DNA from 3 places in the Clostridium pabulibutyricum genome. Region 3 is predicted to be linked to each of the others. Evidence: riboswitches for the same ligand, from Rfam matches in the RefSeq annotation. Region 3 holds a riboswitch; each other region holds the start of a gene.

Region 1 (4,623 bases), on a different contig from region 3:
TTTTCTCCCCTGACTTTTCAAGTTTTAGCTTTCCTTTAAGCGAACTGTCATATATATTTTGTTCAACATCTTCTTTGTTCGTACCCATAAGGCTTTCAGCCTCAGACACAAGCTTTTCCAGCGGCATATACGTATTTCCGAAATTGCAAAACTTGTTTACCAAATATCTCAGTCCACTTTGAATTCTAAAAGGTGAATTTGCTTCTATACCGAGGCTTCTGGCTATCCTGTCTGCAATTTTAAAGCCTATCCCTGCTATCTCATCTGTTAAAACATATGGATTTTTCTTTACTGCATCAATAGATGACGCTCCAAATTTTTTATGTATTTTTACGCATTGATTTGCACTTATACCATATGTCTGAAGGAAAATCATTATATTTCTTACTTCACTTTGTTTTGAATAGGAATCACATATAAGATTTATCTTTTTCTGTCCTATCCCCTCTATTTCTCTAAGCCTGTCAATGTGATTATCCATTATATAAAGTGTCTCTTTGCCGAACTTTTCAACTATCTTTCTCGCAGTAACCGGACCTATTCCTGATATCGCCCCTGATGAAAGATATCTTTCAATGCCGACTGTAGTATCAGGTACAACTTCCTCGGAATATTTTATCTTGAACTGCTGGCCAAAATTAGGATGCAGAACCCACTCACCAGTAAGTTTCAAATTCTGTCCCTCCATAATAAACGGGAGGTTTCCCACTACTGTTACAATACCACTTTTATTTTTCAATTTGGCAACCACATATCCATTTTCATCATTATGAAATACTACATCATCTATAATTCCCTGTATTTCTTCCATAAAGCTCCCCTATTTCTCAAAATACTATTAATATATTTCATTATAACATATCAAAAGCACGTCCCTTAAAGGTACGTGCTTTTATTTACAAATATTTCTTTATATCATCTACTTTGTTCAATTGTTCCCAAGGTACATCCAAATCCGTTCTTCCAAAATGTCCATATGCCGCAACTTGTCTATATATAGGTCTTTTTAAATCAAGTTCTCTAATGATTGCACCCGGTCTTAAATCAAAGGTTTTATTTATTATATCAACAACCTTGTCATCCGATATTTTCCCCGTTCCAAATGTATCTACCGTTATAGACACAGGTTTTGCAACTCCTATGGCATAAGCAAGCTGTATCTCGAGTTTATCAGAAACACCTGCTGCAACAAGATTTTTTGCCACCCATCTTGCAGCATATGCTGCCGATCTGTCAACTTTGGTTGGATCTTTTCCGGAAAATGCTCCTCCGCCGTGTCTTCCATATCCACCATAAGTATCTACTATTATCTTTCTTCCGGTAAGTCCCGAATCACCTTGAGGACCTCCTACGACAAATCTTCCTGTAGGATTTATAAAATATTTAGTATTCTCATCAAGAAACTTTGCAGGTATTATAGGTTTTATAACTTTTTCTATTATATCCTCTCTTATCTGCTCCTGAGTTACATGTGGATCATGCTGTGATGAAACTACAACCGTGTCTATTCTCACAGGCTTGTCATCTTCGTATTCTACAGTAACCTGAGTCTTTCCATCAGGCCTCAAATATGAAAGTGTACCGTCTTTTCTTACATCAGCCAACTTTTTTGAAAGTTTATGAGCCATATTTATTGGAAGAGGCATATATTCCGGAGTTTCGTTTGTAGCAAATCCAAACATCATTCCCTGATCTCCGGCACCTACTGCATCTACTTTGTCCATTTCTCCTGATTTAGCCTCAAAAGCTTCATTTACTCCCATTGCTATATCCGAAGACTGCTCATCTATTGAAGATATTACAGAACAAGTATCACAATCAAAACCGTATTTAGCTCTAGTATAACCTATTTCTTTTACAGTTTTTCTGACTATCTTTGGAATGTCAACATAGCACTTAGTTGATATTTCTCCCATAATCATAATCATCCCTGTAGTAGTCACTGTTTCACAAGCTACTCTTCCATCAGGATCTTGTGCCAGTATGGAATCAAGTATTGCGTCTGATATCTGATCGCACATTTTATCTGGATGTCCTTCTGTAACCGACTCAGAAGTGAATAACTTTCTCATATAATTTTACCTCCATCTGTATAAAATAAAAAACCTCTTCATAAGAAGAGGTCAATAAACATATCAACTCTCTTATCTCGCAGAAAAACTGCAGGAATTGGCACCTTAGTAAAATTACTGGTTGCCGGGTTTCATAGGGCCCTTTCCCTCCACCTCTCTCGATAAGAGTTTTAAATTGTAAAATAAAAAACACCAACTAGTGTTTTTTATATGGTGGAGGAAGATGGATTCGAACCATCGAAGTCGATGACAACAGATTTACAGTCTGCCCCCTTTAGCCACTCGGGAATTCCTCCAAATTTGGTGCTGGCAGTAGGCATCGAACCCACGACCTACTGATTACAAGTCAGTTGCTCTACCATCTGAGCTATGCCAGCTTATTCACTTGTTACATTAAAACCAAAATCCATAATTAATGGTGGGCACAACAGGGCTCGAACCTGTGACCCTCTGCTTGTAAGGCAGATGCTCTCCCAGCTGAGCTATGCGCCCATAATACTTGGTGGAGGAAGATGGATTCGAACCATCGAAGTCGATGACAACAGATTTACAGTCTGCCCCCTTTAGCCACTCGGGAATTCCTCCAAATTTGGTGCTGGCAGTAGGCATCGAACCCACGACCTACTGATTACAAGTCAGTTGCTCTACCATCTGAGCTATGCCAGCCTATTCACTACTTTAAATCAACTGCCGTACAAAGCAGCAAATACATTAACGTATGTTAGTATAACGTGTAGTTGGCTTTTTTTCAAATTCTATTTTTTCTTATATTTTGATAAACATCCTTTATTTACTCTGTATTACTTGTTTTTTCTCACAAAATCATACCTTTGCAAGTGTCATTTTTTTTGTAGTATTCTAATTTGAATCAAGCAATCATATAGATTATATATGACTTTTTAAAAACACGGATCATACATGAAAAAATAAAAAGCTTAATCAAAGAGGTGACATTGTGAACAAAATAAAAGCAAAGTATACAAATCCATTGGTATATCACAAACTAGGGAATTTTTTAAAAGATTATATAAGTAAAAATACAATCCTAGTGTGTATCGGTACAGACAGATACATAGGTGACTGCCTTGGACCTATGGTAGGTACATTACTTACATATAAACATTTTCCTCTTCCTGTCTACGGTACAATACAAGAACCTATACATGCCCTGAATATCAATAGAAAACTTGATGAAATCAAATTGAAACACAAAAACTGTAACATTCTTGGGATAGATGCCTGCCTTGGTGATACTGAAAGTATAGGAGAAATCCAAATAAGGGATTTTCCTGTCCATCCTGGAAAAGGTGTTGGAAAATCACTTCCAAATGTCGGAGAGGCTTCCATAATAGGTATCGTGGATTCAAATGCAAATAGGAATTTGTTCAGCAGTTCCAACAACATACGTCTAAATCTTATTTTATCCATGTCAAAGGTAATCCTTGACTCATTGACACATGCATATAACCTATATGAAAACTCAGATAAAATATATTAGTTAAAAAATCTAACTTATTAGAAAATTTACTAATAAATTAGATTCTTAATTTAATCAATAATAGTTATATCATCTCCAGTAAACGTAATCTCCATTTTATCAAGATATTCAAGTACTTTTCCTGTTCCAAGAGCTACACATGATACTGCATCTTCTGCAACATACACAGGCACATTTGTAGTGTTGTGTATAAGATCATTCAATCCATTCAGCAAAGCTCCTCCTCCAGTCATTATAATGCCTTTATCTGCTATATCAGCAGCAAGTTCAGGAGGAGTTTTTTCAAGTACTGCATGAGTAGTATCGGCTATTGCATTTATAGTATCTTTAAGTGCCTCTCTCATCTCATCCGAGGTCACTCTTATATTTTTAGGAAGTCCAGTGACGAGATCTCTACCTCTTATTTCCATTCCATCATCACTTCCGTCAAATGCCGATCCTATATTTATCTTCAACTCTTCCGCAGTTCTTTCACCTATCATAAGTTTTCGCTGTTTTCTTATGAATTTCATTATTGCTTCATCAAACTTGTCTCCTGCAACTTTGATTGATGATCTAACTACAATTCCTCCGAGAGAAATAACTGCTACATCTGTTGTTCCACCACCTATATCAATTACCATATTCCCTTCCGGTTTGGTTATATCTATTCCTGCACCTATGGCGGCAGCAAGCGGCTCTTCTATTAAAAATACCTTTTTTGCCCCTGCATTTTGTGCTGCATCGATTACGGCTCTTTTTTCAACTTCAGTAGCTTCGCATGGTACACAAACCACTACCCTTGGAGTAGTTCTTTTTTTACCACAAGCCTTTTCTATAAAATATTTAAGCATTTTTTCAGTTACATCATAATCGGATATTACACCATCCCTAAGCGGACGTATTGCTACAATATTTCCTGGAGTTCTTCCAATCATCTGCCATGCTTCTTCTCCCACAGCAAGTACCTTATTCTGATTCTTGTCTATCGCTACTACGGATGGTTCTTTCAATACTACACCTTTCCCCTTAATATAAACAAGGACTGTGGCAGTACCCAAATCAATTCCCATA
Region 2 (4,623 bases), on a different contig from region 3:
AAGCTCCCCCCGCTGCACATATTACGGCTTTAGAATAAACCGCATAAAATTTATTCTTATCTACCGAAAATGCATATGCGCCTATAACTTTACCTCCTCTCGTAATATAATCTATGACATTTGTTTTATTCATGACATCTATATTTTTAGTATCCAGAACCTTGGAAGCAATTACAGGCTTAATATTTTCTCCATTTATTTTTATGCTTCTTCTTCCCCGTGTGACATACTTTCCTTCCGAATTTTTCAATATGGTTAACCCCATTTTTTCCATTTTAGACGTAACTTCATTTAATTTTTTAGCTACTGTATAAACGAGGTCTTCTCTCACAACTCCATTAAATTCATCTCTAACATAATCTACAAAAGACTCTGGAGTTTCATCTTCGTTTATATATGCATTAAGTGCATTTATTCCTGCTGCAAGACATCCGCTTCTTTTTATATTTGCTTTTTCCAGTATTAAAATCTTAGGTTTTTCAGGTGAATTTGCAGCCTCAAGAGCCGCAAAACACCCGGCTGCACCTCCACCTATTATTAAAATATCCGTAGAAACTTCTACAAGATCAAGTTTCACAAAAGCACCCCCTGTAAATAATTAACTATTTTCTTAACACATTCATCCGCAGTATTTAAATTAGTATCTATTACAATTTCAGGATTTTCCGGAAGTTCATAAACAGCACTTATACCTGTAAATTCGTTTATTTCACCTTTTACCGCCTTTTTGTAAAGCCCCTTTGGATCACGCTTTTTACACACTTCAACTGGACAACTTACATAAACTTCAATAAAATCCTTCAAAATAAGATTTCTAACCTTATTCCTATCTCTCTTAAATGGTGATACAAAGGTTGCAATTACAACTACTCCACAATCCACAAAAAGTTTGCAGAGTTCGGAAATTCTTCTTATATTTTCACTCCTGTCACCCTCCGAAAATCCAAGATCCGAATTAAGCCCGTGACGCACGTTATCTCCATCTAAAACATAGGTGAGTTTTCCCATACTGTACAGTTCTTTTTCAAGTAGTGCTGCAACTGTAGATTTTCCCGAACCTGACAAACCTGTAAACCATATAAGCTTTCCTTTTTGTCCAAGCAGATTTTCTCTCATTTTTCTATCTACAAACATTTTATGCCAAACTATATTATTTTCCATAACCACCCTCCCTTGTTTCATAAGCGATTCAATCTTTAATATAATTTATTACGACCATTTTCCGAAATGAAAAATGGTCGTAATAAATTTGAAAATAAATTTTTGCAATCCATCTTTCTTATCTTCCAGAAAAATCATTCCGTAGGAATTAACACCGATACACTCACATAAAAGTGCCGGTTGTCGGGTTTCACAGGGCCAGTCCCTCAACCTCTCTTGATAAGAATATATTATAATTTTAGATAAAAAAACTTCCGCCTCATACAGAGGCGGAAGTTTTTCCGCGGTTCCACTCTGTTTACTGTATCTTCAAGATACAATAACTCAAAATACATTATTCTACTGTTTTAACGTACAGCATCCGCATAAACCTACTTAATTTCAATTACAGAACTCATAAGCGCATTTTCCACTACTTAATCCTGAAATCTGTCTCAGCTAAAAGATTTCTCTCTTTAGGACTCCATAGTATACTTCTCTCAATCACAGTTTTGGTCTTATTTAATTTTGAACTTATTATACTTTTTAAATTATGGCTTGTCAAGAAATAAATTCAATTAATTATATAAAATAACTTTTATACATAAATTTGTTTTATGGATTATTGCATACATCAACCCACTCCCCATACACAAGTTTATACATTTTTAACGGCGAAATCTTAAGGGCATAATCTTTCGATCCTGCTGCTGGATAAACATATTCAAAGTCTTTTATAGAAAGATCCAAGTAAATTTTTACAGCATTTTTCAACCCAAACGGACAAAGTCCTCCTACTGGATGCCCTATTTCCTTCAAAACCATTTCACTTTCAAGCATTTTTGCCTTCACTTTAAAAGTATCTTTAAATTTTCTATTATTTACTTTTAGATCTCCGCGTACAACAACAAGTATATTCCGATCCTTCAGCTTGAAAGCCAGAGTCTTTGCTATGTACTTTGGCTCTGTATGTATCGTCTCTGCCGCCTGCTCAACAGTAGCTCCGCTATCATCTAGTTTAAAAACCGGATTTTTCAAACCTTTATCCTCAAAATATTTAATCACATTTTCCACACTCATAAGCACCATTTTCCTTTCTGATTAAAATATTAAAAACCTTCCTGCAGATAAATTCAGGAAGGTTTGAAATCATATCTCTTTTATTTCTCATCTTTCAGGTTTCACCTGCTGGAATTGGCACCGTTGAATATAAACTATTCAGGTTGCCGGGCATCATAGGGCCAGTCCCTCAGCCACTCTTGATAAGAGCGTATTAAATTTTAAAATTTGTTAAACAATTTTAGTATAAATTTTTGAAGTTGATTTGTCAATATGCTTAATTCTATATCAAATACTCCTTCATTGATCTATAATCTATTTTTTCACCTGATTTTTCTATTTTTACACAAAGCGCATACACTTTCGCAGTATCAAGGCACGTAAAGAGCACTCTATCGTGTACTAAAGAAACATATCTTAGCTTAAATCCATATGTTTCCCCATTGTACCCGGTGGTTACAGTATTTATTACAATATCTATCTTTTTATCGCGTATTTTATCAAGTGCATCTTCTATATCAAGCTCACTGCAGGCTACCTTATTGTCATTTAGAAATTCCCACGTTCCACGTGATGCGTATATAGAAAATCCAAGTGCCTTATATGTCCTGCTTATCTCAAGTACATCTTTCTTATCCCTGTCGTTTACCGATATATAAATGTTTCCTCCCGTATAAACCTTCACACCTGCTGCCTTGAATGCCTTATACATTGCTTTTTCTTTATTGAAATCAACTCCAAGAACTTCTCCCGTTGATTTCATTTCAGGTGCAAGAGCTGGATCAACTCCTGGAAGTTTTTTATTTGAAAATACAGGCATCTTCACTGCATGTATTTTATTGTATTTATACATATCCCTCTTATACCCAAACTCTCTTATACTTTTCCCAAGCATTACAGAGACTGCTATTTTTATCATCGGTATGTCTGTAACCTTACTGAGAATAGGCACTGTTCTGGATGCTCTCGGATTAACCTCGATTACATAAATTTTACTTCCATCAAACGCATATTGAACATTTAAAAGTCCAACAACATTCAATCCTCTTGCTATTTTCAATGTATATTCCTCTATTTTTTCAAGCACTTCATCCGGCAGGCTTACAGTAGGATACATTGCTATGCTGTCTCCTGAATGCACCCCTGTTTTTTCAACATGTTCCATTACTCCTGGAATTATAATGTCTACCCCGTCGGATATTGCATCAACTTCAATTTCTTTTCCAACTATATATTTATCTACAAGTACAGGGTACTCTTTTGAAAGATTTACTGCCTCATTTAAATACTTTGACAGTTCAGCATCACTGTAAACAACTTTCATGGCCCTTCCACCTATAACGTAAGAAGGCCTTACAATTACAGGATATCCTATTTTTTCAACGAGATTTCTAGCTTCTTCGATGCTTGACACAGAGCCTCCAATAGGAGAATCTATGTCAAGTTTTTCAAGCAGCACTCTAAATTTCTCCCTGTCTTCAGCAAAATCTATTGATTCAAAAGATGTTCCAAGAATATTTATTCCTCTGTCATTAAGTTTTTTTGCAAGATTCAATGCAGTTTGGCCTCCAAATTGAACAATTACGCCATATACATTTTCTTCATTTATGACATTCATCACATCATCTATATAAAGAGGTTCAAAATAAAGCTTGTCTGAAACATCAAAATCCGTACTTACCGTTTCAGGGTTGTTGTTTATTATAATCGCTTCAAGTCCGGCATCTTTTATTGCCCATACACCATTTACACAACAATAATCAAATTCTATGCCCTGCCCAATTCTTATAGGTCCTGAACCTATGACAAGTACTTTCTTGTTGTTTGAAACCACATTATCACTTTCAAGGTCATAACATGAATAATAATAAGAAGTTTTCGCCTCGAATTCACCGCTGCATGTATCTACCATCTTGTATACTGATTTTATGCCGTTTATATCTCTAAGTTTTTTCAAATCACACAATTTCATTCCTATAAGTTCGCATATATACTCGTCTGTAAATCCCATTATTTCAGCCTGACTTATTGTCTCTGCATTCGGAACATTTGCTGTCAGCTTGTTTTCCATATCAACTATATTCTTTATTCTATATACAAACCATTTGTCTATACTCGTTATTCTGTTAATTTCCTCTGCATCAATTCCTCTTCTAAGTGCCTCTGCAAGAGCAAACAACCTATCATCATCATGCTCTTTCATCTTTTGCAGTATATCCGGGGTTTCCATATTGTCAAACTTGTCAAGTCTAAGTCCTATTATCTTTCCCTCAAGGCTTATCACAGCTTTCAAAAGAGCACTCTCAAAATTTCTGTCTATAGACATTACTTCCCCAGTAGCTTTCATCTGAGTTTGAAGCGTCCTGTCCGCGGACTTGAACTTATCAAAGGGCCATTTCGGTATTTTAACAACACAATAATCAA
Region 3 (4,623 bases):
GCATAACAAACAGTTCAATGCAGGAATATGAGATAAAAAAACTTGTTGTACAAAAGAGTCATACTGTATACGTTCTTGTAGATCACTCAAAATTTGGGATTTCCTCTTTAATGACATATTGTTCCATGGATAACGTAGATTATATCATAACAGACAAAAAACCTCAGGATAATTACGTGGAATTCATTGAAAAGAACAACACTAATTTAATAATATCATCAAGTGACAAATACATGTCCATGCAAAAATGATTCATTAAATAAAAGAGCTGCCTCGGGCAGCTCTTTTATTTAATCTACAATATAACTACTGGTTTTATTAAATCCTTTGGCTTATTTTTCATAAGAAGAAGTGCTTCCTCTATATGGTCAAAACCATGGTACACATATGTAACAAGCTTTCCAGAATCAACACGATTGTGTCTTACAAGATCAATCAATCTCTCCATTCTTAGCCTTCCACCAGGACATAATCCACCTTTTATTGTCTTATGGGCCATTCCGCATCCCCATTCTTCTCTTGGTATTTCAAGATTTTCACTTTCACCCTCTATAAGTACAGTAGAGTGACTGTCTGAAATGCTAACTGCATATTTCTTAAGCCTCATCATGCATCTGCTTCAACCCAGTATATCCGAAAAACTGTATCTTGCTCTCATTCCAGTATATTTATTTACCATATTATATACCTTTTGAATATCTTTAAGCATTATAACTACAGCCAGCATTTTATCTTTTCCATCCCTTATCGGTGTGAAGCTTTTTTTATTTAGATATACCGTACCATCGGTATTTTCATATTCTGGTCTTGCTATTTGATCATAGATATGTTTCCAGATAATTTTCTATTGACTTTACGGCTGCAGCTACAAGACCCAGGGTATGTTTATATACAAACTGACGCTTGCATGTTAAATTAATCATCCCTTTTCCTCCAAAAGTAATCTATATATAGACATTATAGCATTTACAAGTATATTTATAAAAATCAGACCCATCCAATTTGGATAGGTCTGCTGTATCTAATTATTCTCTTTTAAAGTCATATCAAACTTTAGAAAGCGCCTGATTCAAATCATATATAAGATCGTCCGCACCTTCAACTCCTATTGAAAGTCTTATGAGATCCGGAGTTATCCCGGCTGCTCTCTGCTGCTCTTCATTAAGTTCTGCATGTGTTGTGCTTGCAGGATGGATTACAAGTGATTTTGCATCTGCCACATTTGCAAGGAGAGAGAAAAGTTCAAGACTGTTTATAAACTTCTTCCCTGCTTCAAGTCCTCCTTTTATACCAAAGGTGAAAATTGAACCTGCTCCCTTTGGCAAATACTTCTTTGCAAGCTCTTTGTATGGATTTCCTTCAAGTTCCGGATAGTTTACCCATGCAACTTTTGGATGGTTGCTTAAAAATTCAACTATTTTCCTTGTATTTTCTACATGTCTTTCAACTCTAAGCGAAAGTGATTCAAGTCCTAAAAGGAAATAAAATGCACTTTGTGGACTTAAGGTCGCTCCTGTATTTCTAAGCAGCTGTACTCTTGCTTTTGTTGCAAAAGCAGTAGGACCAAGATCTGCATATACAAGTCCGTTATAACTTTCATCAGGTGTTGTGAAATCAGGGAACTTTCCGCTTCCGGCCCAGTCGAATTTTCCTCCGTCCACTATTATTCCACCAAGAGTTGTTCCATGTCCTCCTATGAATTTTGTAGCGGAATGTACAACTACGTCTGCACCATATTCTATTGGTCTTACAAGATATGGGGTTCCAAATGTATTGTCTATGATAAAAGGTATTTTGTTGTCATGTGCTACATTTGCTACAGCCTCTATGTCAAGAATATTTATCTTTGGATTTCCTATCGTTTCTGCATAAACAGCTTTCGTCTTGTCATTTATGGCTTTTCTTATGTTTTCAGGATCATCGGGATCAACAAATACAACATCAATTCCAAGTTTTTTAAGTGTTACTGAAAACAACTCATATGTCCCACCGTACAAAGTGCTTGCTGCAACTATGTTGTCTCCTGCACTCGCAACATTCAAAACTGCATAAAGTATTGCTGCAAGTCCGGATGCTGTTGCAAGTCCTGCACTTCCGCCTTCAAGAGCTGCAACTCTCTTTTCAAATACATCTTCTGTTGGATTCATTATTCTTCCGTAAACATTTCCCGGTTTCTTAAGCTGAAAAAAATCAGCTGCCTCGTCTGCATCTTTAAAAACAAAAGATGTGGTTTGGTATATTGGAACCGCCCTTGCTCCTGTTGCAGGATCCGGTACCTGTCCTGCATGAACCTGTAATGTTTCAAATGACAATTTTCTCTCTTTGCTCATTCCTATCTCTCCTTTTTAATTAAAAAATAAAAACTTCCTACAGTGAAACTGTAAGAAGTAAGAATTATCAATGTTTCTCATCTTTCAGGTTTCACCTGCTGGAATTAGCACCGTCGAATAAAAATTCATTCAGGTTGCCGGACATCATAGGGCCAGTCCCTCCGCCTCTCTTGATAAGAAGTTCAATATTAAATTTGTATTAAATATATGTTTACTATACATTCTTGAATTTTAATTGTCAATATAAATTTCAAACTTTTTTTATATTTGTGAAAGTGCATTTTTTATATCTTCTTTTATGTCATCCGTATCTTCTATACCCACAGATAGTCTTACCAAGTCATCATACACACCCATCTGCTGTCTTTCCTTATCCGTGTTGTTTGCACATATTGTAGATGCCGGATGTATTATTATAGTTTTAGTATCACCTATATTCGTAAGATTCAATATAAGTTTTAAACTGTTTAAAAACTTATATGCCCTTTCCTTACTGCCAAGTCTAAACGTAAGTATACTCCCCGCACCCTTTTTATAATATTTCTCAGCAAGGCAATGATACTTCGAACTTTCAAGTCCAGGATAGTTTACCGCATCAACTTTATCCTGCTTCTCAAGATATCTCGCAATTTCAAGGGCATTTTTACAGTGTCTCTCCATCCTAAGTGAAAGAGTCTCAATTCCGGTTAAATTCAGAAAGGCTGTAGAAGGTGACATGGCAGGTCCTACATCTCTTCCTATCGTGTCTTTCAATTTTGCCGTAAATGCCATTTTCCCATACTGTTTTGCATAAGCTGCAAAGCCTTTATGCTTTGGACTTCTATATTTGCTACTTCCTCCGTCTATTATAATTCCACCTATTGAGTTGGACGTTCCATTTATATACTTGGAGGCAGAATGCACGACAATATCCACTCCATGCTCAAGAGGTCTTATAAGATAAGGAGTTGTTATTGTGGAATCCACTGCAAAAATTATATCATTTAGACTGCATATTCCAGCAATGCCTTCGATATCGAGTATATCAAGTTTCGGATTTCCTATGGTTTCTGCAAACACGAGCTTTGTATTTTCAGTTATCTCCTCTTGAAGTGACTCTCTTGTAATATCATCTAAAAATTTTACTTTTATGCCCAGCGAAGTAAGATTTCTTATAAGCGTATAAGTTCCTCCATACAATCCACTTGATGCAATTATTTCATCTCCTGGAGCAACTGTGTTCATTATTACAAGATAAATTGCACTCATTCCAGATGCTGCAGCTGTTGCAACAAATCCATTTTCAAGACTTGCCATTCTTCTTTCAAAGGACATTACCGTAGGATTTGACATCCTCGTATACGCATATCCCATAGCCTTTCCATTAAATATATTTTCAAGCTTTTCAGCGCTGGTATACGCATATGCATTCGTAAGGTACACCGGCGTATTTGTAGAACCGGTATAATCTATATTCAAATTTCCATGTATCAGTTTAGTATCGAATTTCATAATTTCACCTCAAATCTCAAAGGTACCCATAAAAAGATTCTATCTATTTCTTTTCTATTACAAGTAAATTGTATCCATCATAATTTTTGTCTATTGAAACTATCTTATGACCCTCTTTTTTAACACTTTCCGGAACATTGTTTATAGGATCTCCATCATCAATGTAAAATCCTTTTTTCTCGCCGGACCTTATTTTTGAAAGTTCAATTTTAACCTTGACAAAATTTATGGGACACTTTACTCCTCTGAAATCTACAACTTCAGTGTCATTTTCAGCTTCAGAATTGTTTTCAGTATTTACAGCTTTCGAAACTGTTTCATTTTCTTTTGCAAGTGTTATTTCAAGTTTTCCATCCAATGACTTATACATGTCATTTACTTTATTGAAAAGGTACTCAACTTCATCAATTTTATCTGAAATATCGTCTATATCCCCAATTTTAAAATCTATTAGAGTGTCAAATAAATCTTTAACCGATTTTTTCACATATCCTGCATTCACAAAGTTCTTTGCAAATTGTGCAAATATCTCCCTGTCCTTATTTGTATCAACCCCTCTAAGAACAAGAAGTGTTCTTGCAGATGCAAGTGCCGACGCATACAAATCCTTATTGTCTTTCGTATTTCTATATTTGTCGAGAGCTGTTTTTGCATTTGAAAGATCCAAATTAATTACATCCATAACACCAGTGCTGCATTCTCCCGGTCCACGCCCTTTAAGTGAAAATTTCTCGCAGGAACCAAAATCAAAGTATATACCCGAATCTCCCTTGAATTTATCCACATCTGTGTACTCTTTAAA

Evidence for each region. Region 3 has a riboswitch for S-adenosylmethionine ahead of AC4CVH_RS09980 (O-acetylhomoserine aminocarboxypropyltransferase/cysteine synthase family protein). Riboswitches for the same ligand answer to the same signal wherever they lie in the genome.
Region 1: it holds a riboswitch for S-adenosylmethionine, as region 3 does, so the genes downstream of both, metK (methionine adenosyltransferase) here and AC4CVH_RS09980 (O-acetylhomoserine aminocarboxypropyltransferase/cysteine synthase family protein) in region 3, are expected to answer to the same signal.
Region 2: it holds a riboswitch for S-adenosylmethionine, as region 3 does, so the genes downstream of both, AC4CVH_RS04655 (YbaK/EbsC family protein) here and AC4CVH_RS09980 (O-acetylhomoserine aminocarboxypropyltransferase/cysteine synthase family protein) in region 3, are expected to answer to the same signal.

The regions. Positions count from the first base shown of each region.
Region 1 is NZ_JBZAYZ010000009.1:27,935-32,557, forward strand. It holds gene recD2 (SF1B family DNA helicase RecD2) at 1-811, opposite strand, end outside; gene metK (methionine adenosyltransferase) at 897-2,072, opposite strand; SAM riboswitch class I at 2,142-2,240, opposite strand; tRNA gene AC4CVH_RS10525 (tRNA-Tyr) at 2,284-2,368, opposite strand; tRNA gene AC4CVH_RS10530 (tRNA-Thr) at 2,374-2,449, opposite strand; tRNA gene AC4CVH_RS10535 (tRNA-Val) at 2,489-2,564, opposite strand; tRNA gene AC4CVH_RS10540 (tRNA-Tyr) at 2,573-2,657, opposite strand; tRNA gene AC4CVH_RS10545 (tRNA-Thr) at 2,663-2,738, opposite strand; gene yyaC (spore protease YyaC) at 3,028-3,570, shown strand; gene AC4CVH_RS10555 (rod shape-determining protein) at 3,621-4,623, opposite strand, start outside.
Region 2 is NZ_JBZAYZ010000002.1:274,626-279,248, forward strand. It holds gene AC4CVH_RS04645 (adenylyl-sulfate reductase subunit alpha) at 1-577, opposite strand, end outside; gene cysC (adenylyl-sulfate kinase) at 574-1,161, opposite strand; SAM riboswitch class I at 1,277-1,387, opposite strand; T-box leader at 1,424-1,657, opposite strand; gene AC4CVH_RS04655 (YbaK/EbsC family protein) at 1,756-2,220, opposite strand; SAM riboswitch class I at 2,305-2,409, opposite strand; gene carB (carbamoyl-phosphate synthase large subunit) at 2,483-4,623, opposite strand, start outside.
Region 3 is NZ_JBZAYZ010000008.1:68,017-72,639, forward strand. It holds gene AC4CVH_RS09970 (DeoR/GlpR family DNA-binding transcription regulator) at 1-251, shown strand, start outside; partial or broken gene AC4CVH_RS09975 (NAD(P)-dependent alcohol dehydrogenase) at 296-547, opposite strand; gene AC4CVH_RS09980 (O-acetylhomoserine aminocarboxypropyltransferase/cysteine synthase family protein) at 1,047-2,330, opposite strand; SAM riboswitch class I at 2,405-2,510, opposite strand; gene AC4CVH_RS09985 (O-acetylhomoserine aminocarboxypropyltransferase/cysteine synthase family protein) at 2,592-3,821, opposite strand; gene AC4CVH_RS09990 (ferredoxin-like domain-containing protein) at 3,865-4,623, opposite strand, start outside.